DNA from 3 places in the uncultured Bacillus sp. genome. Region 1 is predicted to be linked to each of the others. Evidence: riboswitches for the same ligand, from Rfam matches in the RefSeq annotation. Region 1 holds a riboswitch; each other region holds the start of a gene.
The links. Region 1 has a riboswitch for S-adenosylmethionine ahead of metE (5-methyltetrahydropteroyltriglutamate--homocysteine S-methyltransferase). Riboswitches for the same ligand answer to the same signal wherever they lie in the genome.
Positions count from the first base shown of each region.

Region 2: another riboswitch for S-adenosylmethionine. It lies ahead of Q5C82_RS06560 (bifunctional homocysteine S-methyltransferase/methylenetetrahydrofolate reductase); the one in region 1 lies ahead of metE (5-methyltetrahydropteroyltriglutamate--homocysteine S-methyltransferase).
Region 3: another riboswitch for S-adenosylmethionine. It lies ahead of Q5C82_RS05465 (2-hydroxyacid dehydrogenase); the one in region 1 lies ahead of metE (5-methyltetrahydropteroyltriglutamate--homocysteine S-methyltransferase).

Region 1 covers NZ_CATYRA010000009.1:115,366-125,385, forward strand. The annotation lists gene thiX (HMP/thiamine ABC transporter permease ThiX) at 1-112, shown strand, start outside; gene rsbRB (RsbT co-antagonist RsbRB) at 145-978, opposite strand; gene isp (serine protease Isp) at 1,201-2,160, shown strand; SAM riboswitch class I at 2,292-2,447, shown strand; gene metE (5-methyltetrahydropteroyltriglutamate--homocysteine S-methyltransferase) at 2,575-4,863, shown strand; gene Q5C82_RS15535 (histidine phosphatase family protein) at 4,902-5,528, opposite strand; gene Q5C82_RS15540 (nucleoside deaminase) at 5,663-6,133, shown strand; gene Q5C82_RS15545 (glycosyltransferase family 2 protein) at 6,139-7,242, opposite strand; gene Q5C82_RS15550 (organic hydroperoxide resistance protein) at 7,367-7,777, opposite strand; gene ohrR (organic hydroperoxide resistance transcriptional regulator OhrR) at 7,919-8,362, shown strand; gene Q5C82_RS15560 (organic hydroperoxide resistance protein) at 8,395-8,820, opposite strand; gene proA (glutamate-5-semialdehyde dehydrogenase) at 8,949-10,020, opposite strand, start outside.
Region 2 covers NZ_CATYRA010000003.1:145,994-156,013, reverse strand. The annotation lists gene Q5C82_RS06580 (mandelate racemase/muconate lactonizing enzyme family protein) at 1-1,065, opposite strand, end outside; gene Q5C82_RS06575 (MFS transporter) at 1,074-2,342, opposite strand; gene Q5C82_RS06570 (GNAT family N-acetyltransferase) at 2,455-3,312, opposite strand; gene Q5C82_RS06565 (GNAT family N-acetyltransferase) at 3,318-3,767, opposite strand; gene Q5C82_RS06560 (bifunctional homocysteine S-methyltransferase/methylenetetrahydrofolate reductase) at 3,859-5,697, opposite strand; SAM riboswitch class I at 5,788-5,905, opposite strand; gene Q5C82_RS06555 (YajQ family cyclic di-GMP-binding protein) at 6,013-6,504, opposite strand; partial or broken gene Q5C82_RS06550 (S1 RNA-binding domain-containing protein) at 6,603-7,500, shown strand; gene Q5C82_RS06545 (DUF3784 domain-containing protein) at 7,613-7,903, shown strand; gene Q5C82_RS06540 (DegV family protein) at 7,945-8,796, opposite strand; gene Q5C82_RS06535 (YitT family protein) at 8,933-9,775, shown strand; gene Q5C82_RS06530 (BsuPI-related putative proteinase inhibitor) at 9,794-10,020, shown strand, end outside.
Region 3 covers NZ_CATYRA010000002.1:389,066-399,085, reverse strand. The annotation lists gene hpaB (4-hydroxyphenylacetate 3-monooxygenase, oxygenase component) at 1-625, opposite strand, end outside; gene Q5C82_RS05500 (methyl-accepting chemotaxis protein) at 941-2,626, shown strand; gene Q5C82_RS05495 (YozQ family protein) at 2,767-3,060, opposite strand; gene Q5C82_RS05490 (hypothetical protein) at 3,117-3,239, opposite strand; gene Q5C82_RS05485 (UPF0715 family protein) at 3,627-3,944, shown strand; gene Q5C82_RS05480 (hypothetical protein) at 4,014-4,229, shown strand; gene Q5C82_RS05475 (hypothetical protein) at 4,321-4,614, opposite strand; gene Q5C82_RS05470 (molybdopterin oxidoreductase family protein) at 4,723-6,765, opposite strand; SAM riboswitch class I at 6,914-7,005, shown strand; gene Q5C82_RS05465 (2-hydroxyacid dehydrogenase) at 7,100-8,125, shown strand; gene Q5C82_RS05460 (FGGY-family carbohydrate kinase) at 8,143-9,606, shown strand; gene Q5C82_RS05455 (MFS transporter) at 9,701-10,020, shown strand, end outside.

The DNA of each region.
Region 1 (10,020 bases):
ACGGACATATTACCGGACACTGACCGTCAACCGGCGCGATTGGCTGTTCTTTTGCCTCGTTCTCTTATTATTCGCAGGGTCTTTTCTCGTATCTTTCTGTTTTTCCTCATAAAAAATCCGCTATCGGCGATAGCGGATTTTTTCTTATTGATGATAGTTTAATGCCTGGGCGAGATTGGTTTTAATCGTAATATTCGAAAAATCAATTCCCAGCTGTACAGCGGTTTGCGCAATTTCAGGCCTGATTCCTGACAGGGTTGACCTGACACCGATCAAATTGAGGGCCTCGATCAATTTAAAGATTTGGTGTGCTACCATCGTATCAACCACCACAACACCTGACAGATCGATTAACAGATGCTCCACGCGTCTTTTTGCACAAGCCTGAAGCGTGTTTTCCAGAATAAACTTTGCCCGTTCGGTATCAATGTCACCGACAAGCGGAAGCAGAGCTGTTGATTTGCTCAGTGTAATGACAGGCGAGCTTAATTCTAGTATCATTTCTCTTTGGGCGTTTAATTGCTGTTTGGCATTCATTTCAGCGTGATCGACGAATGTATAAATGGTAAAATCAAATACTTTTACAATCAAATCTGCCCATTTTTGTTTCTCTCCCGATTCAAACGCCGACTCGTTTTCTTCTGCGAACTTCTCAAAATACTTCGTATATAATCTCCGGTTTCTCATAAACTCCCGAATGACATACTGAACCGGAGTGTCAAGATGCTTTTGATCGTTCGTCAGCTCAATGACCCACTCTTGAAATTCTTCGAGAAATTGTTTTTCCGGTAAAACATACATGTAATTCAGATGCCGGTAAAATTCTCTGTCCTGCTCTTTCAATTCTTCCGTTACAGATGCATTATGTAAGGCGTAAAGCGAATTCGGATCACTTTCCTCCATCGTTTCAATCCATTCCTCGGCCATTTGGTCCACATGCTCTGAAAAAAACGCATATAATTTTTCATTCAGTTTCATCACACTGCTCCTTTCCCCAACACTATTATAACTTGACTAACAGCTGAATCCCAGTCATACATGCTGAAGCCATCCAATATTTTGAAAATTACTAATTCTTTGGGTTGTATCCCATTTTTTCAAAATGCTTCAAATGGCTCTGTCCGAACGGTTGTTTTTTTCATATAATATGAGGCAACACCCTTGAATCCACTTGAAAGCATAAAAAAGGAGGGCTTTTTTATGAATGGTGAAATCCGCTTGATCCCGTATGTGACGAATGAGCAGATCATGGATGTAAACGAGCTTCCTGAGGGCATTAAAGTGATTAAGGCGCCAGAAGTGTGGGCAAAAGGGGTAAAAGGCAAAAATGTAAAAATTGCTGTATTGGATACGGGGTGCGACACAAGCCATCCTGATTTAAAGAACCAAATCATCGGCGGAAAGAACTTTACGGATGATGACGGCGGCAAGGAAGATGCGATCTCCGACTACAACGGACATGGCACACACGTCGCTGGAACAATTGCAGCTAATGATTCAAACGGCGGCATTACCGGGGTCGCGCCTGAGGCAAGCCTATTGATTGTGAAGGTTCTTGGCGGTGAAAACGGCAGCGGACAATACGAATGGATTATTAACGGCATTAACTACGCGGTGGAACAGAAAGTCGATATCATCTCAATGTCCCTTGGCGGACCAAGCGATGTGCCAGAGCTGGCAGAAGCAGTGAAAAACGCCGTCAAAAACGGAGTGCTTGTCGTGTGCGCAGCGGGAAATGAAGGTGACGGGGACGAACGAACAGAAGAGCTTTCCTACCCTGCGGCTTATAATGAAGTCATTGCGGTTGGATCTGTTTCCGTAGCGCGAGAATTATCAGAATTTTCTAACGCTAATAAAGAGATTGACCTTGTGGCTCCGGGAGAAGATATCTTATCCACTCTCCCTAACAAGAAGTACGGTAAGCTTACCGGCACTTCAATGGCAGCTCCTCATGTCAGCGGAGCGCTTGCTTTAATCAAAAGCTATGAAGAAGAATCATTTCAAAGAAAGCTTTCTGAATCTGAGGTTTATGCACAGCTGATCCGCAGGACACTTCCGCTTAATATTGCTAAAACGCTGGCAGGCAATGGATTCCTGTATTTAACCGCTCCTGATGAGCTGGCAGAAAGAGCAGAGCAATCACATTTGCTGACCATATAAAATTATTTTTCTTATATAACATAAACCAAATATTGTCAATCAAATTTCAAATTCTATGTTGACAACGAATTTGAATTACTGTTAAGATTACCAACAAATGATTCAACTTTTCAAAAAATTAATAACATTTTCTCTTATCGAGAGTTGGGCGAGGGATTGGCCTTTTGACCCCAACAGCAACCGACCGTAATTCCATTGTGAAATGGGGCGCACTGCTTTTCGCGCCGAGACTGATGTCTCATAAGGCACGGTGCTAATTCCATCAGATTGTGTCTGAGAGATGAGAGAGGCAGTGTTTTACGCAGAAAAGCCTCTTTCTCTCATGGGAAAGAGGCTTTTTATTGTGGGAAAACCTCTTAGCAGCCTGTATCCGCGGGTTAACGAGAGTGTTTTACATATAAAGGAGGAGAAACAATGACAACCATCAAAACATCGAATTTAGGATTTCCGAGAATTGGACTGAACAGAGAATGGAAAAAAGCACTTGAAGCGTATTGGAAAGGCAGCACTGATAAAGATACGTTTTTAAAGCAAATCGACGGACTATTTTTATCCGCAGTAAAAACACAAATTGACCAGCAGATTGATGTTGTGCCTGTTTCTGATTTCACACAGTATGACCATGTACTCGACACAGCAGTCAGCTTCAACTGGATTCCGAAACGATTCAGACATTTGACTGATGCTACCGATACATACTTCGCTATCGCCCGCGGAATAAAAGACGCTGTATCCAGTGAAATGACAAAATGGTTTAATACAAATTACCATTACATCGTTCCGGAATATGACGAGAGCATTGAATTCCGCCTGACAAGAAACAAACAGCTCACAGATTACCGCCGGATCAAACAGGAATACGGCGTTGAAACAAAACCTGTGATTGTCGGCCCTTATACGTTCGTCACGCTTGCTAAAGGCTATGAACCGTCTGAAGCAAAAGCGATCCAAAAACGCCTTGTGCCGCTATATGTACAGCTTTTGAAAGAGCTTGAAGAAGAAGGCGTAAAATGGGTTCAAATCGATGAGCCGGCGCTTGTTACAGCTTCTGCCGAAGATGTCCGAGGCGCAAAAGAATTATTTGAAAGCATGACAAACGAGCTTTCATCCTTGAATGTGCTTTTGCAGACGTATTTTGATTCTGTTGATGCTTATGAAGAGCTGATCTCTTACCCGGTACAGGGAATTGGCCTTGATTTCGTTCACGATAAAGGCAGAAACCTGGAACAGCTGAAAACACACGGATTCCCAACAGATAAAGTGCTGGCAGCCGGCGTCATCGACGGACGCAATATTTGGAAAGCAGATCTTGAAGAACGTCTCGATGCCGTTCTTGATATTCTCAGCATTGCAAAAGTCGATGAACTGTGGATTCAGCCTTCCAGCAGCCTGCTGCATGTCCCGGTAGCGAAGCACCCTGATGAGCATTTGGAGAAGGATCTGCTAAACGGATTATCCTACGCAAAGGAAAAACTAGCCGAGCTGACAGCTTTGAAAGAAGGTTTAGTATCAGGAAAAGCGGCGATCAGCGAACAGATTCAGCAGGCGAAAGCTGATATTCAGGCGCTCAAACAGTTTGCAACTAGCGCGAATTCTGAACAAAAGAAAGAGCTTGAGCAATTAAGCGATAAAGACTTCAAACGCCCGATTCCTTTTGAGGAACGTTTAGCCCTGCAAAATGAATCTCTCGGCCTTCCGCTTTTGCCGACGACTACGATCGGAAGCTTCCCGCAGTCTGCTGAAGTGCGGAGCGCACGCCAAAAATGGCGGAAAAATGAGTGGTCTGATGAACAGTACCAAGACTTTATCAATACAGAAACAAAACGATGGATTGATATTCAGGAAGAATTGGAGCTTGATGTGCTTGTGCACGGTGAATTTGAACGGACAGACATGGTCGAATACTTCGGTGAAAAGCTGGCCGGCTTTGCCTTCACAAAATACGCTTGGGTTCAATCATACGGCTCACGCTGTGTCCGCCCGCCAGTCATTTACGGAGATGTTGAATTTATTGAACCGATGACAGTGAAAGACACGGTATATGCACAGTCCCTGACATCCAAGCATGTGAAAGGAATGCTGACCGGTCCTGTTACAATCTTAAACTGGTCCTTCCCTCGAAACGACATTTCGAGAAAAGAAATCGCCTTCCAAATCGGGCTTGCCCTTCGTAAAGAAGTAAAAGCGCTTGAAGACGCAGGCATTCAAATTATTCAAGTAGATGAACCGGCGTTGCGCGAAGGCCTTCCATTAAAAACCGAAGATTGGAATGAGTATTTGACTTGGGCGGCAGAAGCATTCAGATTAACCACTTCTTCCGTGAAAAACGAGACGCAAATTCATACACATATGTGCTACAGCAACTTCGAAGACATCGTCGATACGATCAATGATCTTGATGCCGATGTGATTACAATCGAACACAGCAGAAGCCACGGAGGATTTTTAGATTATTTAAAAGACCATCCGTATTTGAAAGGGCTCGGCCTTGGTGTATATGACATTCACAGCCCTCGTGTGCCGTCAACTGAAGAAATGTACAACATTATCGTTGATGCACTTGCCGTCTGCCCGACTGACCGCTTCTGGGTAAACCCAGACTGCGGATTGAAAACAAGACAGCAGGAAGAAACGGTTGCCGCATTGAAAAACATGGTTGAAGCCGCAAAACAGGCAAGAGCTCAGCAGACACAGCTTGTATAAAATAGAAACCATCTGTCTTTGGCAGATGGTTTTTTCTATTAGAAAGCGGAAATCGGTTTCCGATGCTTCCCGTCCCCTTCTATTAATATTTTGGCTGTTCCATTTTCATCAAATTCCACAAGGCTCATTGAGGTATCATGTATGTAAGCAGAATTCCATATGTCATGAACGCGTCTTCCCTTTATGATATTTAACAGCATTAATATAAAGACAGAATGGGTAACCAAGAGAACATTACCGGAAGAATGGCTGTCTAAAATCGTTTGGAGAGCCAGCCTTACCCGGTTTTCAAAGTCAAAAAACGTTTCACATCCCTGCTGGCGATAAGCTTCGGGATAATGAAAATAAGCATGAAAAAGATCTGGTTCGTCCCTTTCAATATCCTCTTGTTTTTTCCCTTCCCATGAGCCCAGTGACATTTCTCTGAATATATGATCTATCACCAGCGGGGGCCTGCGCGATCCCAGTATGGTTTTTGCTGTCTCTTCTGTCCGCTTGCTCGGGCTGATGTATACCTGATTCAATTCAATATCCTTCAGACGCTCCCCAAGAGCGCGGGCGTTGTACAGTCCAAGTTCTGTTAAATCAGAATCCAGCCAGCCCTGCATCCGTTTTTCTACGTTCCATTGGGTCTGTCCGTGTCTGGCAATATATAAATGCAGCATGATTACCCCTCCTCTATTCTCCTCTTATCTTAGCAAATCACCCAAATACTTTGTTTATTTTGCACTTTTTCGAGAATGTTCTTTGCCCCTTTTTCGGCTATACTTATAACACTCAATTGACAGGAGGGTTTGGGATGAATCATGAAACATTTTTAAAACGGGCTGTCGATCTTGCTCGTGATGGAGTGAATGCAGGAGTTGGCGGGCCTTTCGGAGCCCTTATTGTGAAAGACGGATCCATTATTGCCGAGGGGCAGAACAATGTCACAACAAGCAATGATCCGACCGCCCATGCGGAAGTGACAGCTATTCGGAACGCCTGCAAAGCACTTGGAACATTCCAGCTTGATGACTGCATTTTGTATACGAGTTGTGAGCCATGCCCCATGTGCTTGGGCGCCATCTACTGGGCCCGGCCCAAAGCCGTTTACTATGCAGCGGAGCACACAGACGCTGCTGAAGCCGGTTTTGATGATTCATTCATTTATGAAGAAATTGATAAACCTGCTGAAGAAAGAACGATCCCCTTTTATCAAGTGACACTGACGGAGCATTTATCCCCGTTTCAGGCATGGCGGGATTTTGCCAATAAGAAAGAATATTAAAAGGATCAGGCATGTGCGGCCTGATCCTTTGTTAATTCGCTGAGAAGCCGCTGTGCCCGGACGCACTTCGGGTTGGCATTCAGCGCTTTTTGCAAATACAAAACAGCAGTCATATGCTGACGCAATTCAGCATGGCAGACACCGAGCCAGCAGCTTGATCTAAAATCGGCTGCCCCCTTCACCTGTACGTACTGATGGTTTTCATTATTGGTTTGCAGGCAAGCTTCAAACGCTGCAATCGCTTCTCTGACTTTTTTAAGCTGATACATGACGATCCCTTTATAATAGTGAAGCGTGCAATAATCCGGATAATGTCGCAGCGCTTCATGGATATCGCGTTCCGCTTCTTCGTACCGTTCTGCGTCAATTAATAATTTAAACTTTAAATAATAGACAGCAGGCGGCGGAAATTGCATATTTCTTTTACATTCATTGATGCAATCCACTGCCAGTAGGAGGGCTTTATCATGTTCGTTTCCTCTGTCATACTCAGCTGCTTTCTGATAAAGGAGAGACGGGTCAGTGCTGGATGTCAGCAATTCCGTATTCAGCAAGCTTATGTTGTGTTTATGCTTTTGCTGTGCCTCCTGCTCTAAATACCCGTAATGGTGAATGATACATGGAAGCGAGAAAGTACTGCTTTCCCCTTCTCCCTCAGGCCTTTCGCAAACCCTTCCCGTAAACGTTATGTTTTGCTGATTGCGGATCAGCCTGATCTGCCTTTGTTCAAACGCTTCGTGTTCATCCCATTCCTTCCCTGTATAGTTCACAACCTTCACGCAACCGAGAGATGGCAGGCTGTCAGCCAGCATCGAAGGCAATAGGCTGCCTGTGTCCGGATCTAATTCTTCGTCGGCATCCAGGATCAATATCCACTCACCCTCGGCATGCTGCAGACTGGCATTTCTCGCCTGTGAAAAATCCTGTTTCCATCTATGATGATAAACCCGGGCATGAAAGCTTGCGCAAATGTCTTCCGTACGATCGTTTGACCCGGTATCAATCACAATGATTTCATCGGCAATAGGCTGCACACTCTCTAAACAGCGTGCAATATGGCGTTCTTCATTTTTCACAATCATACATACTGACAGCTTTGGTCTCTTCATGTACTCACCTTTTCTCTAGTCTGAATTCACCTCTATTACATGTATTCACACTTCGAAAAGATCATGCCCGCCCCGCATGCTTCCCCACAAAAAAACATCCTGAGAACCCTCAGGATGCCGGTCATTATTTTAATTCTAATTTCACATCAATATTTCCTCTGGTTGCCTTTGAATAAGGACAGAAATCATGAGCAGCATTGACAAGCTCTTGCGCCTTGTCGCGATCCAAATTTTTCGTGTTCACAACAAGTGTGACGCCGATTTTAAACCCGTCGTCGCTCTCATCCTTCATGAGGCTGACCTGTCCTTCAACTTCGGAATCAATCTCGATATTTTGTTCTTTGGCCACGTGTTCAAGCGCGCCGCCGAAGCAAGCAGCGTATCCTGCCGCAAAGAGCTGTTCCGGATTTGTGCCGGTTTGTCCTTCTTTTTTGGCATTTGGCATTACAATATCAAAATCAAGAACACCGTCATCTGATGTAATATGTCCTGCCCGTCCGCCGCGCGCGGTTACTTTTGCTGTAAATAGTGCCATATTTTCCAACCTCCTTATTTGTATCTAGTTGTTATATTTCCCTTTCTGATCTTTTTAAACATGCTATGTTTGCCGAGAATAGGAAAAGTGATGTTTTTCAGATACAATAGAATGGAATGTCAGAAAGAGTTGGTGAACAAGATGGAAAATGAATTTGACCATATGAAATTGGAAAATCAGCTATGTTTTTTGCTTTATGCGAGTTCACGGGAAATGACAAAGCAATACAAGCCGCTGCTTGAAAAACTAAATGTGACGTACCCTCAATATTTGGTTTTGCTTTTGTTATGGGAGCACGAAACGCTAACTGTCAAAAAAATGGGCGAGCTGCTGTATTTAGATTCAGGAACGCTCACTCCGATGCTAAAGCGAATGGAACAGCAGGGTTTGATTACGAGAAAAAGATCTGAAGAGGATGAGCGGTCCGTGTTGATCAGCCTGACAGAGGACGGGGAGTTACTAAAAGAAAAAGCGGCTGACATACCAGGAACGATCCTGGGGCTTTCAAATCAGTCCGGAGAGGACCTGAAACAGTTAAAATCCGCTCTATATACATTGCTGGAAACACTTCATCAAAAAAATTGAGGATACCTTATACGAGTATCCTCTTTTTTCTTTTATTCAGCTACTTCAAGCGTAACATCGATATTTCCGGAGGTTGCTTTTGAATACGGGCAGACGCCGTGCGCTTTTTGCACAAGTGCCTGTAATTCTGATGCACTGACTCCTTTTCCTTTCACCTGCAGCGTTACACCCAGTTTGTAGCCTTGATCTGCTTCATCCTTTAACAGGCTGACATGCGCTGTAACCTCTGTCTCCACTTTCACTCGTTCTGTTCTTGCTACAAGCTGAAGTGCGCTGTCAAAGCAAGCTGCGTAACCTGCCGCAAACAGCTGCTCCGGATTTGTCGCTTTTTCTAATTTCTTTGCTCTCGGTGTCCCCGGCATTGCGACATCGAGCTCAAGAACGTGGTCTGATGAAATCACCTTTCCTTCTCTTCCTCCTACCGCTGAAACAGTCGCTGTAAATAATGGCTGACTCATTTTTGTATCCCCCTAATTATATTTTATACAATTAAATTGTACACAATATAATTTACAGTGTCAATTTTTTAACGCGCAAAAAAGCTTATCCCGTTACGAGATAAGCTTTTTCATCGAACATTGCCCCGCTATTCGCGGATTTGCCCTGTTCCTTTAATAATGTATTTTGTAGAAGTCAGTGCTGGAAGTCCCATCGGCCCTCTTGCATGAAGCTTTTGCGTGCTGATGCCGATTTCGGCTCCGTAGCCGAATTCAAATCCGTCGGTAAAACGGGTTGACGCATTATGATAGACAGCGGCAGCATCGACAGCCGTTTGAAAATAAGCCGCGTGCTTGTCATCTTCAGTTAAAATTGCTTCAGAATGATTGGTGCCGTATTGCTGGATATGCTTCACAGCTTCTTGGATGTTCTCAACCGTCTTTACGCTAATGACAGGCGCTAAAAATTCAGTTTCCCAATCTTCTTCTGACGCTTGTTTGCTTGAAGGATGAAGTTCACATACAAATTCATCACCGCGAATTTCAACTCCTACGCTTTCCAGCTGAGCCAGTAATTCTTTCCCGTGTTGCTTCGCCCATGCTTTGTGGATCAGCAGTGATTCAATCGCGTTGCATACGGAAGGGCGCTGCGTTTTGGCATTTACGACAACCTTTTCTGCCATTTGGTGTTTGGCTGTTTCGTCAATGAAAATGTGGCAGTTTCCTGCTCCGGTTTCTAATACAGGGACTGTCGATTCTCTGACAACGAGATCGATCAATTTCTTGCCTCCGCGCGGAATCAATACGTCTAAGCCATCATTTAACGTAAAGAGCTCTTTTGCTGTCTCTCTGCTCGTATCCTCAATCAGCTGCACAGCGTTGATCGGAAGCGCTGATTGCTCGAGTGCTCTGTGAATAACATTGACGAGTGCTTTATTGCTGTGAATGGCTGAGGAGCTCCCCCGCAGGACAACCGCGTTCCCTGTCTTCAGGCAGAGGGTAGCCGCATCAACTGTGACGTTTGGCCTCGCTTCATAAATCATTCCAACGACACCGAGCGGCACACGGATTTTTTCAATAAACAGGCCGTTTTCCTTTTCAATCGTTTCAAGAGATTCGCCGACCGGGTCCGCCAAGTCGATTAAGAGCTCTACCGCGTCCGCAATGTCACGAATGCGTTTCTCATCCAGCTTGAGACGGTCAATGACATCCGGTGTTAAA
Region 2 (10,020 bases), on a different contig from region 1:
CTCTGTTCCAATGCCTTTTCCTTTCGGGATGTGGACCATTCCTTTTGAAGGCTGAAGGCTGACGAGATCTGTAAAAGGATTCTTCATGACGTCCCACTCAATCGGTTCAATTTGATCTTTCTCCATTTTAGACCATGGAGGCAGACAGGCTTGCGAAAATAAAGCATATAGCCGTGAAAGCGATCCGTCATATGCATGGGCGGACGCTCGGACGCCGAAATTACGCGCGAGTTGGAGGCAGTCCCGAAACTCATCGATCCCGTTGACATGCATAACATCGGGCTGAATGATATCCAAGCAGCGCTGTGAAAGGAGGGAGGCAAATTTCGCCGCGCTTTTCATATTTTCTCCACCGGCAACAGGAACAGATAAACGGCTGCGCAGCAAAGCGTAATCCTGCGGCTGATCAAAGGGCAAAGGCTCCTCGAACCAGCCGATATTCGTCCATGTTGAGAAATAGCGTTCCCATTTCATAGCTGTTGCTGCATCGTAGCTTTGGTTTGCGTCCAGAATCAACGCAATGGAGCTGCCGACCGTATGCTGCAGCGCACTGATGTGCCGGACATCTTCCTCGAAAGAAGTCCCGCCGATTTTGACTTTGATTTGCTTAAAGCCCTTTTTTAACTGGGCTTCAACGTTGGAAACCGAACGGCTGATCCATTGCGGCAGGTCTGAATACGATTGGAAGGAGGCGTATACAGGGATCTCTTCTCTGTACTGCCCGCCCCATAGTTCGCAAATAGAACAATCCGCAGCTTTAGCCGCAATTTCTGTCAGCGCCATGCTTACAGCGGAGGCCGCGCGCTGATGCCATTTTTGAATCGTGCGCACTAATGGCAGGCGGCTGCCGGCCTGTTTTCCTAAAAGAAAGGGAATGATCCGTTTGGTAAAACCGATATGGAGAGCCGGGAGCCAATCAACGCATTCTCCCCAGCCGTCAATTCCGCTTTCTGTGACAATTCTGATGAGATAGCAAGTTCGATATTGTTTAAACCCGTTTGCGTCACCGTACGGCTCTTCTAATCGATGCAAAAGCGGAAAAGTATCAACCCGTTCGATTTTCAAATTGGATGCTACCTTTCCTCAGCCGGCTGAAGCCGATTGCCTGCCATTTTAGGATCTTCTTTTTCTTTTGTTTCTTCTTTGTTTTGATTCACATGGATCAGCAAAATCACGAGAATGCCGACAACAAGCGTCAATCCCGCTATGCTCAAAAACATGCCGGGTCTGGACCATTGCATCAGGCGGCCGAAAATCGGAGGCCCGATGGCAACCCCTAAGAAACGAACCGATCCGTAGAGCGAAGTCACAAATCCCCGTCTTTCTTTCCCGACAGCTCCGGTAATAAAGCTGTTCACACAAGGAAGAACAAGTCCTGAACCGATACTGCTCAACACGAGAACACTGATAAATAGGACAAGGTTCTCAATGAATGACAGTGCCGCGTAAGACACGGTCATGAATGCCAATCCGAGTACGATCAGCTTTTTCATTAACGATTGCTTTTGGCCAATTTTGCTACCGGTTGTATAAGACGTTACACACATGACCAAAAGCGGGATCGCCAAAATCAAGCCTTTTTTGACGCCGTCGGTATCGTATGTTTTTTCTAAGACATCTGATAGATAAAACAGGATGCCGAATAAAGTAAACAGGCAGGTCGCCCCGGCTAAATAAGCGGTAAACAGCCATCTGCCTTCATGTTTAAAAACACTTAAGAGCCCTTTCGCATATTTTCCGATCGGGGGCGGTTCTTTTTCCTTTTTCTTTTCTTTAATAAAAATCCAAGTCAGCACAATTGAAATGATACAAAATACTGGGAAGGCAAAAAATGCGCCATACCAGACAAGCAGGGCGATAAGCGAGCCGATGATCGGCGAAAGCACTTTCCCCATGCCGTTTGAAGCTTCAACGAGGCCGAGCACCTTGCTTTCCTGGGCGCCTTTAAACAGATCCCCTGACAGTGCCATGGCGATCGGGCCGGTCCCGGCTGCCCCGATTCCCTGAAGCGCCCGTCCTGCCATGATCCAAGGGTACGCATTGTCAAAAAAACCTGCCGCAAACCCGGCTAATAAGCCGCCGGCACCATACAAAAATAAGCAAGGGATAATGATGACTTTCCTTGAGAATCGGTCAGCGAGATAACCGACAATCGGAATCGCAAACGCCGCAATCAAGGAAAATACTGTGATCACGAGACTGACTTGAAATTGTGATAAATGAAGTTCAGATTTCATTTTTGGCAAAATCGGAATAAGCATCGAGTTTCCAAGTGTTAATATTAAAGGGATTGAACCGATTGCGACAATCGTCATTCCGTTATTTTGTTTTGATGATTCCATCTCAGAGCACACTCCTTTTCTTCTGCTTAGAATGTCCCTGATAGCTTCGTTTATTCAACGTTTAGACAGTAAAAAAACCGAACAGAAAATACCTGTTCGGGAAAAAAGAGGATTAACCGAGAGCCTGTGAAATCAACGCATATAAGTGTCCATTTTGGATAGGAAGCTTCTTTTTCCGGTAAAGCATAAGCGGAGGCTCATCGTCTGCATGAAATCCCATTTCCATCAGCCTGCCATGCAAAGATGTGTGTTCACCCGGTATATCGATGCGCAACGGACCTTGTTTGCCGGCGGCCAGCCTGTTGATGAATTGTGCAGCCACGTCTGATGATGGGGCGATGATGGGGCCGAATTTCAGATTGGCAGGTGTCTGTACAGATAGGCCGTAGCCAATCAGATGTCCCTCATTGTTTCGGGCGATGACGCATTCCTCTGAAGTGGAAATAAGCTGCTGAAGAAGGTTTGTTCGATCTCCGCCAAAGGCAGCCAGATCGGCCGCGGCTAATTCTTGAAAGTCTTGTTCTCTAAAGGCCGTCAGTTCAGCATCAAGATGATCTTGGTTTTCAATCGGTTGAAAACGGTGACAGCTGTACTTTCGGACTGAACCCGCTGTTTGAAAACCCGCTTTCTCATAAAGCGGCAAACCTTCTTTTGTGGCGCAAAGCCTGATAGCGGTGCTTTCATCCGTTTGGCTGATACACGCGTTCACCATCCGCCGTCCGAGACCGAGCCGTTTGTATTCTTTGTCTACGATGACGAGTCCGATAGAGGCAAGACGGCCAAACAAAAACAAGCCGATGCAGGAAATAATGTCTCCGCGGACATTTTGATAACCGAAAAAGCGCCCCTGTTGGACAAGCAATGCCAGCTCTTGTTCGCCATAATCAGGCCACCCGGCTTGCCTGCAAAGCCGCAATAGTCCGGGGGTATGTTCTTCATTAAGCTCAATCAGCTCATCCATTACCTTCATACGGGTCACCTGCTTGTTCCGAATGTTTTGTACATGACAACATGAGTGCCGATGCCGGGAATCTCAAACGGTTCGCCAAGATCTTTCCAGCCAAGCTTTGCGTAGTAGCCTTTGACATGTTGTCTTGCATTGCACCAGACCGCCTGTACGCCTCTGTCTGCCAGTTTTTGCTCCGCATATTTGATCAGCGTGCTTCCGGCTTTTTGCTCGCGATATCCTTCAAGCGTCGCCATGCCTCTCAGCCGATATGCAGGGGATTCCGTTAATAATGGCTGATTTTGAGGGGAAAAAGAAGCGATGCTGATCAGCGTTCCTTCATAAAACACACCGAGATGAAAGGCGCCTTCCGCATGATCCTGTTCATATTTGCATTGTTCGATGGATTGATGGGGACGCAGGATGCGGTGCCGGATGTCGTAAGTATCTTCCGCAGAAATGGCTTTAACTTCGAGCATGATGTTCCTCCTCATAAACTGATTTTCTTTTATCGTAACACGAATTACATTGAAAAAGACCGCCCGATTGGCTCAGGCAGTCTTCTAGGTATTAATGCAAATAGATATTTTGGCGCTGCTCATCTTTTTGCTGAATGTACGAAGTGAGCTCGGCGGTTAAGTCAGATCTGAGAAAAGGCGTAATCAAGTAGATGCCGTTAAACAGCTCGCATGCCGTATCCAACAGGGAGCGTGCAATCGCAAGGCCTTCCGCTTTTTGTTTCTCTTTATCCTCGCCGGCGAGAGCCATTTTTTCGCGAATAGAGTCAGATAGCTTAATGCCCGGAATTTCATTGTGGATGAATTCAGCATTTCGGCTGCTTGTGAGCGGCATAATGCCGATATAGACCGGTGTCTTCAGATGCTTTGTTTCGTTATGGATATCGACAAGCTGCTGCTCGGAATAGACAGGCTGTGAAACAAAATAATCGGCGCCGCAATCTATTTTTTTCTCCAGCCGTTTTACCGCTTTATCCAGATGGCGGACGTTAGGATTAAATGCGGCGGCGACTGAGAAATTCGTTTTCTTGCCAAGCGGTTTTCCAGACAGGGACAGTCCTTCGTTGAATTGTTTGATCAGCCTGATTAAATCAAAGGATGTTAAATCATACACAGACGTCGCACCCGGAAAATCCCCGATCTTAGAAGGATCGCCGGTAATGGCCAGCACGTCATTCAGCCCTAACGTATCAAGGCCCATTAAATGTGACTGCAAGCCGATAATGTTTCGGTCACGGCACGTAATATGGACAAGGGAGCGCATATCGAGCTGTTGCTTCACAAGGGCGCCGCAGGCAACATTGCTGATCCGCGGAGTAGCCAGGGAATTGTCAGCGAGGGTCAGGGCGTCGATTCCCGCTTCTTTTAATTCAGCAGCGGCGGACAGAAATTTGTCAAAGCTCAATTTTTTTGGTGGATCCAGCTCTACGATAATGGAGCGTTTTTTCGCTGCGATCTCATTCAGGCCCGGTTCTGTCCGCTCATCCTGAACAGAAATGAATTCCTTAGGCCGGGTTTTGACTTCTTTATCTGTAATCGGAGCAAGCCCGCCAACCGCTTCCGCCATCGCCCGGATGTGATTCGGCGTGGTGCCGCAGCAGCCGCCGATAATCCGTGCGCCTTGCTTGCGGAATTCTGACGCGCTGTTTTGAAAATACGTGTCGTCTGTTTCATAGACGAGCCGGCCTTCTTCAAGCGAGGGAAGACTGCTGTTCGGATAAACTGATAAGAACACGTCATCAAAAATCGGCACTTCGCTAAGCGCTTCAATCATGTGATAAGGGCCGAGCCGGCAGTTAATGCCGACGATATCAGCCCCGAGATCCGCAATCGATCGCAATGCTTCAGAAAGCGGTGTTCCGTCCTGCAGTACACCTTGCTCATGCATGGAGACATTAAGCATAATCGGAAGGCTAGTCTCTTTGCGCGCGATTTTCAGCACTTCACGGGCTTCTTCCAAATCGTAATACGTTTCTAACAGCAGCCCATCCGGCTCTTCATGCAGCAGCAGGTACAGCTGTTCGCGAAAGCTGCGTTTGATTTCGTCAAGGCTGTACGCATTTTTATTAAAGGTGCGGATGCCGCCCATTGTCCCCAGCACGTACGCATCGCCTGCTGAAGCCCGCGCGATTTTTACCGCCTCCTGATTCATTTTTTTGATGTCATCCTCAAGCCCGTGTCTGGATAGTTTAATATAATTGGCCCCGTACGTATTTGTTTGAATGATGTTGGCTCCAGCCTCAACGTACGCTTTATGTATGCGCTGAATTTCCTCCGGCTTTGAAATGTTGAGCTCCTCAAAGCATCTGTCAATGCCATAGGAGTAGAGGAGCGTCCCCATGGCACCGTCACCGATTAACACCTGTTTTTGCAAATCTTCTAAAAGTCCCATTGTCTGCCTCCTTTATTCACATTCAGCAAGGAAAAAAGAGAAATAAAAAAAGTCCTCTTAAGAAGAAGACTTTGTCAGTGATTTTGTCTCTTCTTATCTTCCAAGCTGTTCGAGCTTGCTGGATTTAGCACCTTGGTCATGGCTGATTGCCATTACACCGGTTGCTGAAGCTTCGTCGGGCCAGTCCCTCTGCTTCTCTTGATAAGAACGGATATGAAATTTTTGTGTTCAGGAAGTGCTCTAAAGAAAACTGGCATTTTCCCTTTCTCCAAATTTACCGAAAATAAAGACAATAATCAATAGGATTCAGAAAATTTATCTGAAATTAATAAATTGAACGTCAATTGGCAGATCTGCGCCGCGTACTGCTGTGATGATCTGCTGCAGGTCATCCTTGTTTTTTCCAGTGACGCGCACTTGATCATCCTGCACTTGAGACTTTACTTTCAGTCCGGAATTTTTGATGATGGTATTGATTTTTTTGGCGTTGTCCTTGTCAATGCCTTGAACAAGCTTTGCACGCTGGCGCACCGTTCCGCCTGACGCGCTTTCAACCTTGCCGTAATCAATGTTTTTTGTCGGCACGTTTCGTTTAATCAATTTACTGACCAGCACATCTTTCAACTGGCTTAATTTAAATTCGTCATCAGAAACGAGGACAAGCTCCTCTTTATCTAAAGAAATGTCGCTTTTGCTTCCTTTAAAGTCATAGCGTGTGCTGATTTCTTTCAGTGCGATTTGGATCGCATTTAGCACTTCGGGCAATTCCACCTTGGATACAATATCAAATGAACTTTCTTTTGCCATAAGAAAACCTCCATAACATTTAACTTATGTGTTGATTATAGTAGAATAAAGAGAAACTTCCAACAGAACAAAGAATCAATTTGAGATGATTGGAAAAAATGTTAACAGAATCCGCAGAAAAATAAGCGGAACAGGAAGGACGATAGCATGAGACCAGGGCAGCAATTAACCTTGAGTATAGATCACCAAACTGACTTCGGTTACTTTTTAACCGACGGAGAAGATACGATTCTCTTACATAACAGTGAAATAACTGAGGATATCGAAGATAGGGATGAGGTAGAGGTCTTTATATACGTCGACCAGCAGGAAAGACTTGCGGCCACGATGAAAATTCCGGTCATCAGCGCTGATGAGTACGGCTGGGTCGAAGTGGTGGATAAAGTGGAAGATATGGGCGTTTTCGTTGATGTCGGCTTATCTAAGGACGCGCTTGTTGCAACTGAGCATTTGCCGCCATACGAGGATGTCTGGCCGCAAAAAGGGGATAAACTATACTGTATGCTGAAAGTGACGAACCGGGGGCGCATGTTTGCGAAACCAGCGCCGGAAGATATCATCAGCGAACTGTTTACCGACGCTTCAGAAGATCTGATGAATAAAGAGCTGTCAGGTACGGTGTACAGATTAATCGCAACGGGTTCATTCATCATCACAGACGACGGGATCCGCGGTTTTATCCATCCGTCAGAAAGAAAAGAAGAGCCAAGACTCGGCTCAAGAATCACGGGAAGGGTGATTCAAGTAAAAGAAGACGGTTCAGTGAACATGTCGCTGCTTCCGAGAAAACAGGATGCATTGTCTGTAGATGCCGAGTACATTTTGACGTATATGAGAACAAGAAACGGTGCTATGCCGTACAGCGACAAAAGCCAGCCTGACGATATCAGAGAACGGTTTAACATGAGCAAAGCCGCCTTTAAACGCGCGCTCGGCCATTTGATGAAAAACGGAAAAGTGTATCAGGAGAACGGATGGACATACGAGAAAAAATAGAAGGCCGTACAGGTCTTCTATTTTTTATATAAGAACTTCACAAATAAAATTCTGTTACGTATTATTAGGGGAGACAGATTGTTTTGTCAGTTAAAAGACAGGGGGAGCTTTTGTGGACATTCGCATCGATTTTTTATTGGTCTTGATTGCGATGCTTTTCTTTTGGATTGCTTATATGGCAGGAATAAAAAAGCAAACATGGATATTGTCTGGTTTCCGTGAGTCTCGGATACGTGACAAAGACCGTCTGGCTAGAATTGCGGGATACTTTTTTCTGAATTCAGGGATATTTATTCTTTTAAACGGTTTTATTTCATTCCAAGGACAAGATCAGCTGATTCCGCCAATGATTTTGGCATATGGAGTTGGCGTCATCATTTATGTAAACAAAAAAGTAATATAAAACCTCCAGCATATATCAAATATCTGGAGGTTTTTGTTTGCTCATTTTCTTAAAAAGAATACGGCTAATGTGCCGGGACCGGCATGTGAGCCGATCGTAGAACCGATTGAATGCATGATAATCTCTTTCGGATTGAACGTATCTTCAATCAAATTTTTCATGTCAATGGCTTTTTCTTCGTTCGCAGCGTAGCTGATCCCCACGGTTTGATTACCCCAATCATCACCGCGCTCTTTCATTAGTTCGATGATCCGTTTAAAAAGTTTTTTCTGCCCGCGAATTTTTTCTAGAGGCACAAGCTTGCCGTCCTCCATCTGAAGAAGCGGTTTAATATTCAGCAGACCGCCGACAAATGCGGATGTTTTGGAGATGCGGCCGCCTCTTGCAAGATATGTGAGGTCATCAACGGTAAAAATGTGCTCAAGCTGTTCGCAAAAGTTCTTTACAGACGTTTCAATTTCTTGTATTGTATTTCCGTTGATACAGAGATCGGCAGCATGCCGGACAGCCAGGCCGTATCCTAATGAAGCACATTTGGAATCAATGACCCGTAAATCGAAATCGGGGAATTCCTCCTTTACTTCATTGGCCATCATCACAGCTGTCTGATACGTGCCGGAGAGGCCTGAGGAAAAGGCAATGTAAAAAGCGGGATCACCTGTTTCGGCATATTGCAAAAACACATTTTTAATCGTTTGCGGTGAGGCTTGGGACGTCTTAGGCGTTTCTCCATTTTGCATCGCTTCAAATATTTGATCCGCATCAATCGTGACTGCATCCTCGAATTCTTTATCGCTGAGAGAGACTCTGAGCGGAATAAAGCCAATGCCGTTTTCTTCAAAATAAGAACGAGGCAAATCAGCGGCGCTGTCAGCGATGAGATGAACTGTCATATTGCTTCCCTTCTTTCCATTATCGCTCGTTATCATAAGAGTTAAGCCAACTATATCATATTAATTTGCCAAAATCGTGTTCAAATATTTGTTTTAAGGGAAAACATAATAAGAAGAAAGAGCGGAGGAACATGCAATGGTACTAGATCAAACAAAAAAATTACTCATCGTCATCATCGGCGCTTTACTCAATGCGGCCGGGCTGAACTTATTTTTGATTCCGGCAGATGTATATGCCAGCGGATTTACAGGTGTCGCCCAGCTTTTATCAAGCGTCATTGTTCAATATGCCCCCTTTTACATATCGACGGGAACGCTCTTGTTCCTCTTAAACATTCCGGTCGGTATTTTAGGGTGGCTGAAGGTCGGCAAATCGTTTACGGTGTACAGTATTTTAAGTGTCGCACTCACTACTGTGTTTATGGGGATCCTGCCGGAAACAAGCCTGTCACATGACATTTTGCTGAACGCAGTGTTCGGCGGCGTCATTTCCGCGGTCGGTATCGGCTTAACATTAAAATACGGCGCTTCAACAGGCGGGCTCGATATCGTCGCCATGGTGCTAGCAAAGTGGAAGGATAAACCCGTCGGCACATATTTCTTTATTCTCAACGGGATTATCATCTTGACGGCAGGATTATTGCAAGGTTGGGAGAAAGCATTATATACCCTGGTAACACTGTATGTGACAACGAGGGTGATCGACGCCATTCACACCCGCCACATGAAGCTCACGGCAATGATCGTGACGAAAAAAGCGGACGAAATCAAAGAAGCCATTTATGGAAAAATGGTGCGCGGCATCACAACTGTTCCGGCTAAAGGAGCCTTTACGAACGAACAGAAAGAAATGATGATTATCGTCATCACTAGGTACGAATTGTACGATTTAGAGAAGATCGTCAAAGAAGTTGATCCGAAAGCATTTACGAACATTGTTCAAACGACAGGGATTTTTGGTTTCTTTAGAAAAGACTGACGAAAGCAGGTGGAAGTCGTGAAACGGCTGCTTGTGATGCTCCTTCCCGTGCTGCTTTTGATAGGCTGCGGGAAAGATGAGCAGACAGAACCCGATAAGGAGGTATCAGGCGGAATGGAGAATCAAGAGGTTGTTTTATCTGTTGACGCAATTCAGGAGCCTGAACAAATCAAGTTTAACATGTCGCTGAAGAACCAAAGCGAACGTGCTGTCGAGTTTCAATTCAGCACAGGACAAAAATTTGA
Region 3 (10,020 bases), on a different contig from region 1:
ATTTAGGTGCCGAAAAAACCAGGATTTCATCAGTTAAGCCACCTTGGGTTGCAAGCAGACGCGCACCTTGTACAATTAATCCTTTTTCGGTTCTATCAATGACTTTAGCAGATATCGGTTTTTCACTGGACCCAAAATAGGACTGTGACCGGTTCACTTGGGGGGTAATAAATGTATGGGTAAAGGAAAGATCATGTTTAGCAGCTGCCCTATACACGTCTAGTATATGTTCAGGAAAGCAATTTTCTTTATCTCTGAAAAGCTCTGCTGAGGAGGCAAAGCTCATCATGACCGTATTCATATAATCCGGACTTCTCCCCATCATTCCGTGAGTATGTCTAGCCCAATGTTCAATCATGTTCCTTCTTTTTCTCAAATCACTTTTGGTTTTAGGCTGAAGATATGAGAGTCCGATTCGATCAAGTTCTCCAGGAAGGCGATAAGTCATTTCATTGGTTAACTCATCCTTCGTTTGCAAATCATAAAGCGAGCTTTTCGTTTTGAGTATTCCTTTAAATGCAGGATGATTAGAAATGTTACCCTCTAATTTTTCGCCATCATACCATATTTCGTTTTCTAGTTTATTCAATCGGTCAATGAATTCTTTTCCATTGATGATCCCCATTTGACGTTTCGCTCCTTCACATCATGCTGCGTATTGTCATTATATTTTCGAAAGAACAGCCCGTTCAGCTAATTTGAGATAGGAAAAGCCTTTTTTAGTATGCCTTAATAGAAAAGAGCAAATTGAAATACTATGTAGACAAGGCAGTAACTGTCTATCATATTTTTTTCTGCATTGTCCAGAGATGTAAACAATTTGCTTATGCACGGGGTAAGACATCACTATAAAACTTTATAAAACATGTCGATATTATTGACATAGGAGTAAGCGAATAGCTATTTCGATCATACATAGTGCAGAAAGGGAAAACGACACATGAAAGTGAAAACAAAATTGCTGGGGATTGTATCAATATTAGTTCTTTCAATGATTGGAATTGGAGGTTCCTCCGTTTTTATGATTTCTTCTACTGTGAAAAAGAATGAAGAACTTAAAGACAAAATGGAATTCCAAAAAGAAATGAAATACATCCAATATCGATTGGCCGGTTTATCAAATGATGAGAGAGGCTTTCTGATTACCGGAGACACTGAATATGAAGAGGGAATGGAGGAAAAAGCAGAGGATGTCTTAAAGAGCCTTGATCGGATCAATGACTTGATTGATAAAGAGAAATATCAATCAAATATTGAAGACATTAAAACAAGAATTACTCAGTATAGAGCTTTAAATCAGCAAGTATTAAAAGCCTACTCTTCAGATCCTAAAAAAGCAGAAACCATCCATTTTGGAGAAGAAAGAACATTAAGAAAAGAAGTTGTGGATCCAGCTGTCAATAAGCTGTCTGATCGCCTGAATCAAGAGGTGGAGGATCTAAAAGGTGAAATACGAAGCAATGGGGAAATGAGTCAATGGTTCATCATCATTGTCACAGCGGTATCAATGATGGTAGGCATTGTTTTAAGCTTATTGTTGTTAAGGTCCATTATGGTGCCATTGAGAAGTATGAATATGCAGCTGGAGGAAATTGCTCATGGCGAGGCGGATTTAACCAAAAAAGTCATTGTGAAAAATAAGGACGAATTTGGTCAGCTTGCTCAATCTTTCAATTCTTTTACCCATTCATTAACTCAAATTGTGAAGCAGATCAGCAGCTCATCTGAACAAGTCGCCGCATCTTCTGAAGAATTATCGGCAAGCGCGGAAGAATCGAAATCAACTTCTGAACATATTTCCAGAGCAATGCGGATGGCTGCCGACAGCAATGTGAAGCAAAGCTCAATGACAGAAAAGAGCGCGGAATCCATTACTGAATTATTAGACAGTATATCATCTGTTGCTTCAAATACAGGTAACATAGCGGATCTTTCTTCGTCGATGAGAGACAAGGCTGAAATAGGATCTCAATCCGTCAACAAAATGTTAGATCAGATGAAATTCATTGATAAATCTGTAGATTCAGCCGGCAATGGCTTGCAGGCATTGGTAGCGAGCACAGCAGAAATCAGAGATATTTCTTCGCTAATCACAAATATTTCCGAGCAGACAAATTTGCTGGCACTGAATGCAGCGATCGAGGCGGCCAGAGCCGGAGAGCAAGGAAAAGGATTTGCTGTGGTGGCAGAAGAAGTTCGGAAATTGGCCGATGAAACGAATAAGTCAGCCAATCACATCCAATCGGTGGTAACAACCATCCAAAATGAATCGGTTGAAACGGTGAATAACATTAAGGTTGTTCAAGAAAATGTGAGCTCAGGTATTGTGCTTTCTCAAGAGACAACAGGGAATTTCAATGAAATACTGAATCTGGTGGAACAGGTCACTTCTCAAATACAAGAAGTGGCAGCGGCAACACAGCAGCTTACATCAGGCGTTGAAGTGATTCAGCATACAGTTCATACATTAGCCGCTGGTACAAAAGAAACGTCAGCAAATACAGAAGCGGTTGCAAAATCATCACAGGAACAGCTTCATTCAATCGAGGAAATCTCTTATGCTGCAGAGTCTCTATCCCAGTTGGCGGAAGAGCTTCAAACCGTTATTCATCGTTTTAAATATTAAGTAGGTTAAAACCCCATCTTATTCGGTGGGGTTTTAAGCTTTCTCAATATAGGAAGCTGGTATGATTTAGCATTGACATGCATTTACACTGTAAAAACGGAACTAACTTACTTCTTTAAAGTTAGCTCCGTTTTAAATGACTAGTCCAAATTTTGATCAATAGTCCCTTCAAAATAGTCATCGCTGACTTGTTCATGAGTTTCAGCCAATCCTTTTTCCAATTGCGTGGTTCCTTTATAATCTGAGGGATCAAAATATTTTCCAGCCACATCTGTAGTGTCATTCATATTTTCTTTATTATGAGTTTGAGTTTCAGCGTTTGCATCTTCTGTCTTACCACTTTCATTTAAAGTCTGCTGAAAATCATAGTCCTTGTCAATTGAAGAAAATCTTTTGTAGTCATCCGGTCTGTCTGCTCCATTTTTTTGAGTCACTTTACTCACTCCAGATTATTAAAATTTAACTGTGTCATATGGGATTAAGACGAAACTTATTTCGTTCTTTTAGGATCAGAACCATGTTTTTTAGGATCATCTACTTTAAAAGCTGTTTCAGTCTCATGGTCATTTCTTATTTGCTCAATACTTGAATTTTGAATTCCTTTTTTACTCATTGGTGTCACCCCTTTACGAAAAGTGTTGAATATCAACTCTTCTTATTCTGTCTGTTAGGCAGGTATTCATTCGCTTTTTTTCGTTGACTCTTTCCCATTAAGACAAGAGAGTCAGCTTTACCCCGGTCGTTTTTGAAACATTTTATTAGCACACTTCGTATATGAAGAAGCTGACTAAAGCTGGGAAACACTGTACAAAACGTTTGAAAAAGAAGCGGAGATAAGGACAGGTTAGGGAAGGAATCTGCATGTAAACATAACAGCCACCATTAAATAATTAGGAGGTGAAAAAATGAACAAAATGGTATCATATCAGCTTATGACGTTAGGACTATCCAGCCTTTCCTTTGGTTTGTTTTTCGGATTTTATCACTCGTCACTTATCACATGCCGATGATCGCTTTATTCACAGGAGCACTTGCTTTATTATATGGTTTTATGATGTTTGGTCTTTTTGCTTTTCCGCTGCAAATGATTTTGCAGAAAACAGCGAGAACATTCAGTCTAATGTATCTATCGCTTTACAGTATAATCGCTTTTATTGCTGTATTCCTGTTTTATGTTATCAATGAGCCTGCTTCAATATCATGGATATTCCAATCAAATATTTATTATATGTTAAGTATGGCATCAGCAGTGATGTACTGGTTTTGGGATTCTCTAATCCTTTATAAACGTGTGCAGCTAAACGGGCAAATAAAGTGAATCTGGTTCACGTTTTAGAAAAATGGGAAGGCACGGCATTCTACTTATCATAAAGGGGAGACATTGAAGATGAATATGGCGAAAGACGGAGATACAATAAAAGTAGTATTTGTGTATCAAAAAAACGAGCAGGTTGAAAAAGTGACGCTTAACTCAGCGCAATTGTCCGCTTTATTAAACTCAAAACAGGTATGGATTGAAACATTCAGCCAGAACCTCAAAATTGAAAACATCGTTTGGTCTTACGGCAATCAGAATGTATCTTTACAAGTTTACTTAAAATAGAATCGATGTATGAAATGAGAGGATGATCAGCTGACTATACATCTGAACTAAGGAGAGCGTGACAATGAATCTTGCTCTCCTCAGATTTGCTTTATTCATCCTGATGTTTCTCAACTAATGTGAATGTCCATTCTTTTAATAGATGTTTCTGTACATATTTTTTTCCGTTTATTTCAATGTATGGAATGTCTGTCATGTCTCCGGCTAACTGTTTTGCCTCAGTTGTCGTTATTCCTAAAAAATGTCCGATGTAAAAGTGAATATCTCGTTCTTTTATAAGATAGGTATCACTTTTTTCATATGCTTTTGGATGGTTCATTTGCTTTAAGCCTTCACCGATAAAATAGCCAGCCAAAGCAACACCGATTCCTAAAAAAACGTCCATATGCAAACCTCCATTATGTCGATGTTATGTTATACGGGCTTGGCATACTCCGGGTTTCATTATCAACCAAAAAAAAACGCCAGAACGTGCTCTGGGCGGTTTTTTCGTTCATGCTTTTTCAATCTGTACACGTCCTGAAAAAAAGGTGGCCCCGCCTCCCATATCGGACAAGCGGTCTGGGGTAAGCGCGTTTACAAGCTGTTTTTTTCCTGGTTCATCCGCCCATAACCCTTGGCTGACTACGACACCGGGCAGCACCTGTTCTCCGACTGCAGCGGCCAGCTCGCATTCTCCCCGGCCGTTCCAAATTCGTACAGGATCCCCGTCAACGATCCCATATTCTTCAGCATCTTTTGTGTTGATAAAGAGCTTTGGCGTCTTTTCAAGCTTGATGTGCTTTGCATTGTTGGAAAACGTTGAGTTTAAGAAATTATGGTTTGGCCCCGGAACATACATAAACGGATATTCGTCATCGCATGTAAGAGGCGTATGTGTCGGTAAAGCCGGGAAACCGGCTTGTTTCATTTTCTCTGAATATAATTCTATTTTTCCGCTTGGAGTCGGAAGTTCGCCTGGAAACAGCGGCTTTTCGCGTTTCGCTTTCATAAATGAATGCTTAGAAAGTGAATCATAATCAATCTCCGTCAAATACGGATTATCTGGATGGTCAAGCGCCTGGCGGATTAATTCTTCATCTGAATCTTTGAGCTCCTTGTCTGTGAATCCCATTGCTTCAGCCAGTAATCGGAACACCTCAGTGTTAGACTTACTTTCTCCATATTTCTCAATCACCGGCTGCTGAAGCTGGATGTAATGGTGCCAGTAGGATGTATAAAAATCAGTGTTTTCAAAAGCGGATGTTGCAGGCAGTACAATGTCCGCATATGCAGCCGTTTCCGTTAAAAATAAATCATGAACCACAGTAAACAAGTCTTCCCGCAGCAAGCCCTGTCTGACTTTATTCGCTTCTGGCGCGACAACGGCCGGATTTGTCCCGTAAATAAAAAGAGAACGAATTGGCGGATCTGTTTCCAAAAGCACTTTGCCCAGCTGATTCATATTAAACGATCTCGGTGTGCGACCCTTCAGCAAGTCAGACCGCTGCAAGGCATTTGTGTTATATTCTAAAATTCCGCTGTTATGCTTAATTGCACCGCCCCCTGTGTGCAGCCATTGGCCGGTGATTGCCGGAAGACAGGCAATCGTCCGTACAATCATCCCGCCGTTATCGTGGTGTTGGAGTCCGTTTCCGATTCTAATAAAAGCAGGGGAGGTTTCGCCGTACATTCTTGCCAGCTGATAAATATCTTCGGTACTGACACCGGTGATCAGTGATACCTTTTCTGGATCATACTGTTTCACGTGTTCACGGAGCTCTTCATAGCCGACCGTGTATTCAGACAGAAATGCTTCATCATGAAGGTTTTCTTTAAATAAGATGTGCATGATGCCAAGAGCAAGTGCGCTGTCGGTTCCGGGTTTTATGGGAATAAACCAATCTGCGAGACGTCCTGTCTGGTTTTTATGAACATCAATCACGACAATTTTGGCACCTTGTTTTCGTGCTTTTTGGGCGATGGTAATTTGGTGCATATTTGTGCTGACCGCGTTGATTCCCCAAAAAATAAATAGTTTCGTATGAATGGTTTCCTCGGGATCGATTCCCGCACTTATACCCATCGTATATTTATAGCCTTCAGATCCCGCTTTGCTGCAAATCGTCCGTTCAAGCTGGCTTGAGCCCATGCGGTAAAAGAAACGGCGGTCCATTCCTTCAGCTGTTAATTTGCCCATATTACCGTAAAAACTGTAAGGAAGTATGCTTTCAGCACCCTCTTCATCAATCAGCTGTTTCCAGCGGGAGGTGATGGTATCGATCGCCTCTTTCCAAGAAATCGGTTCAAATATTGCCCGGCCTTTCGCACCTGTCCGTTTGAGAGGTGTAGTCAGCCGCTTTTCATCATAGATGCGCTCTGTCATGTTTCGGACTTTGTTGCATATGTTTCCGGCTGTGACAGGATGATCAGGATCACCTTGGACTCTCACAATTTTTCCGTCTTTTTTATGTATTAACAATCCGCACTGATCCGGGCAGTCAAGCGAGCAAACGGATTTAAAAATGCCGTTTTGTTGTGTGGCAAAAGATTTCATGGCCCAGTTCCTCTCTCTAGTTAGATATATTGTAAGAATTATAACATTTCGGATGATAACGTCAATTCTGAAAAAAAGAGATTGACATCAATCTGAGACTTCTTTATGATAAACGTATTCTTCATTCTGAAAATTACATACTCAACATTTTCTATCCAGAGAGGTGGAGGGACTGGCCCTATGAAACCTCGGCAACATTATTGTGCCAATTCCAGCAAGCGTCAGCTTGAAAGATAGGAAAGCAAGGTTTATACCGGCGTCTGTCTGTAAACAGGGCACGCTTATACATGAATCTCTTTCCATCTTCGGAAAGAGATTTTTTTTATGAAAAAATATGATGAAAAGGATGTTTTGCACCATGACGGTTTTGATTACAGCACCGTACAACGAAGAAGGACGAAAAGAGGTTGAAAAATTGTTCGGCTCAGTCACTTATCATTCCTGGAAGGAACAAGGCCGGGCATACCGGGAAGATGAACTCATTCAGCTACTAAAAGAAACACATGCGATAGGCTTGATTACTGAGCTTGATCAAGTAACAGACAGCGTATTTGCATCTGTTCCAGAACTTTCATTTGTCGGTGTGTGCAGAGGAATGCCCTCCAATGTGGATGTGGCCGCAGCGTCAAAAAGAGACATACCCATTTTTTATACACCCGGGCGGAATGCACAAGCGGTTGCTGAAATGTTTATCGGTCATGTGATTTCCTTTCTCCGCCATACCAGCACCTCTAATCAATGGCTGAAGGATGGGAAATGGGACAGCGATTACTTGCAGGCTTATGCCAAATTTAAAGGGAACGAATTAACGGGAAAAACGGTCGGCATGGTGGGGTTCGGCGCGGTTGGGCAAAGGATTGCAAAACTGCTGACTGCGTTTGACTGTAAAGTAAAGTATTACGATCCATACGTACAAGACGATCATCCGCTATATGAAAAAGTATCTCTTAAAACGGTGTTTTCAGACAGTGATATCGTTTCAGTCCAACTGCCTCGTACCGAGGAAACACTGGGACTTATTGATCGGACGTGTTTTGATCTGATGAAAGAGAGTGCGATTTTCGTCAATACTTCAAGAGCGGTTGTGGTAAACCGTGAAGATCTTTTATCTGTACTAAAAGAACATAAAATCAGAGGAGCGATTTTAGACGTTTTTTATCATGAACCTCCAGAGAAATCAGATTACGAATTCATTTCATTGCCTAATGTTCTGGCAACACCGCATCTCGCTGGAGCAACCTTTGAAGTGGAGGATCATCACGTGACGATCCTGAACAAAGCCCTCAAAAGGTGGAAGGTTGAAAAAACTCTCAATATTCCGACATTGTATAACAAAGATGAGCTGAAAACAGAGGTATAAGAAAGGAGGTTAGAGGAATGAAAAAACAAAAAGGCTATCTCGTTTTTGATATCGGCACAGGGAATGCGAGAGTAGCGGTCATGAGTGTATCGGGTAGCGTTCAAACGGTTGAAAGGGAGGACATCGTGTATGCCACCGAGACGCTTTACCCGGACAGCTGTTATTTTTCTCCTCAGGTGCTGTGGAAGCAAGTGATGAAACTGGCAAAACGTGCGCTTTCTCGTTCAGGTGATATTGACATTATTGCTTTGACATCGACGAGTCAAAGACAGGGGATTGTTCTGATCGATCAAAACGGCGACTCTTTTCTCGGGCTGCCGAACATTGATAATCGCGGCCGTGAGTGGGAGGAGAGTATACCCAATCAGGAAGAGATATACAGCCGCACAGGCCGCCTCCCGACTGCTCTTTTTTCTGCACTCAAGCTTTATGGTTTAAAACAGCGTCAGCCCTCTTTATGGGAAAAGACTGCTAGCTTTACAAGCATCAGTGATTGGGTGACATATCAGCTGAGCGGAATTTTGACATATGAACCATCGCAGGCAACCGAAACCCTGCTGTTTGACGTGAAGCAAAACACTTGGTCAGAAGAGATGTGCGGCATATTCGGCTTTTCACCATCCATCCTTCCGTCTCTCGTAAGAGCGGGAACAGCGATTGGAACGATAACAAATGAATATGCGTCCGAATTAGGCCTTTCTATAAATGCGAAGGTTATAGCAGGGGGCGGTGATACACAGCTGGCTGTGAAAAGCACTGGCGCTGCGCTTGAGGACATTGTCATCGTATCAGGGACAACAACGCCAATAACCAAAATTACTGTTGATCATGGCGACACAAAACATAAAGCCTGGCTGAACTGCCATACAGATCAAGGGCATTGGCTTGTGGAAACGAACCCCGGAATTACCGGCCTGAATTATCAAAAATTAAAACAGATTTTTTATCCAAATGAATCGTACGAAGTGATGGAGGAAGAGATTTCTGCCCTTGCTAAAGAAGACAATGCATGTGTGGCAGCTCTCGGTTCTTACTTATCGGCAGAAAAGAATGCGTTAACGAGAGGCGGATTTCTTTTTGATGCCCCGCTTTCTGCAAATTTAAAGAGAGCACATTTTGTACGTGCAGCACTGCAAGAGATCGCATTTTCGATCAAATGGAACTTTGACATTTTAACAGAGGTTACTCCGTTTGAACGTGACTATGTTTGGGTGTGCGGAGGAGGATTCCAAAGCAAAGCACTCACTCAATATATCGCGGACCTTCTTCAGAAAAAAGTCTATGTTCAAGAGGGATATCATCAGGCATCTGTCGTGGGGGCTGCAGTCATTTGCAACGAAACCCTTCAATTGACGGAAGAGATGTCAGCAAATGTCCGGGTGATCGAACCGCAGGACTGTCGGGTCGAACTGGCTTTATATGAGGAATGGAAGCAAACACAGCGTTTTTTTTCAGGATCAGAAAGCAAAGTGTTGATATAAGGCGGAATGTGCTGCTGTTTTAAGGAATGATCTAATTTTCGGCTTTAATAAGGTAATACGGTAATTGATATCAGCATCTAAGGAGGAGACAGATATGTTAGATAAAATTGGAATACCAAAGCGGCTTGCTTGGGGGTTTTTAGGTGTAGTTTTGTTTATGATGGGAGACGGGCTTGAACAAGGCTGGCTCAGCCCGTTTCTGATCGAAAACGGACTTACAGTTCAGCAATCCGCTTCAATTTTTAGCATTTACGGGATTGCGCTTGCCATAGCTTCCTGGTTTTCAGGTGTATGTCTCGAAGCATTTGGCGCAAAACGGACGATGTTTATGGGGCTGTTGTTTTATGTGATCGGTACAGCTGCCTTTATCGTGTTTGGATTTGAGCAGCTGAACCTTCCTGTGATGTATGTAAC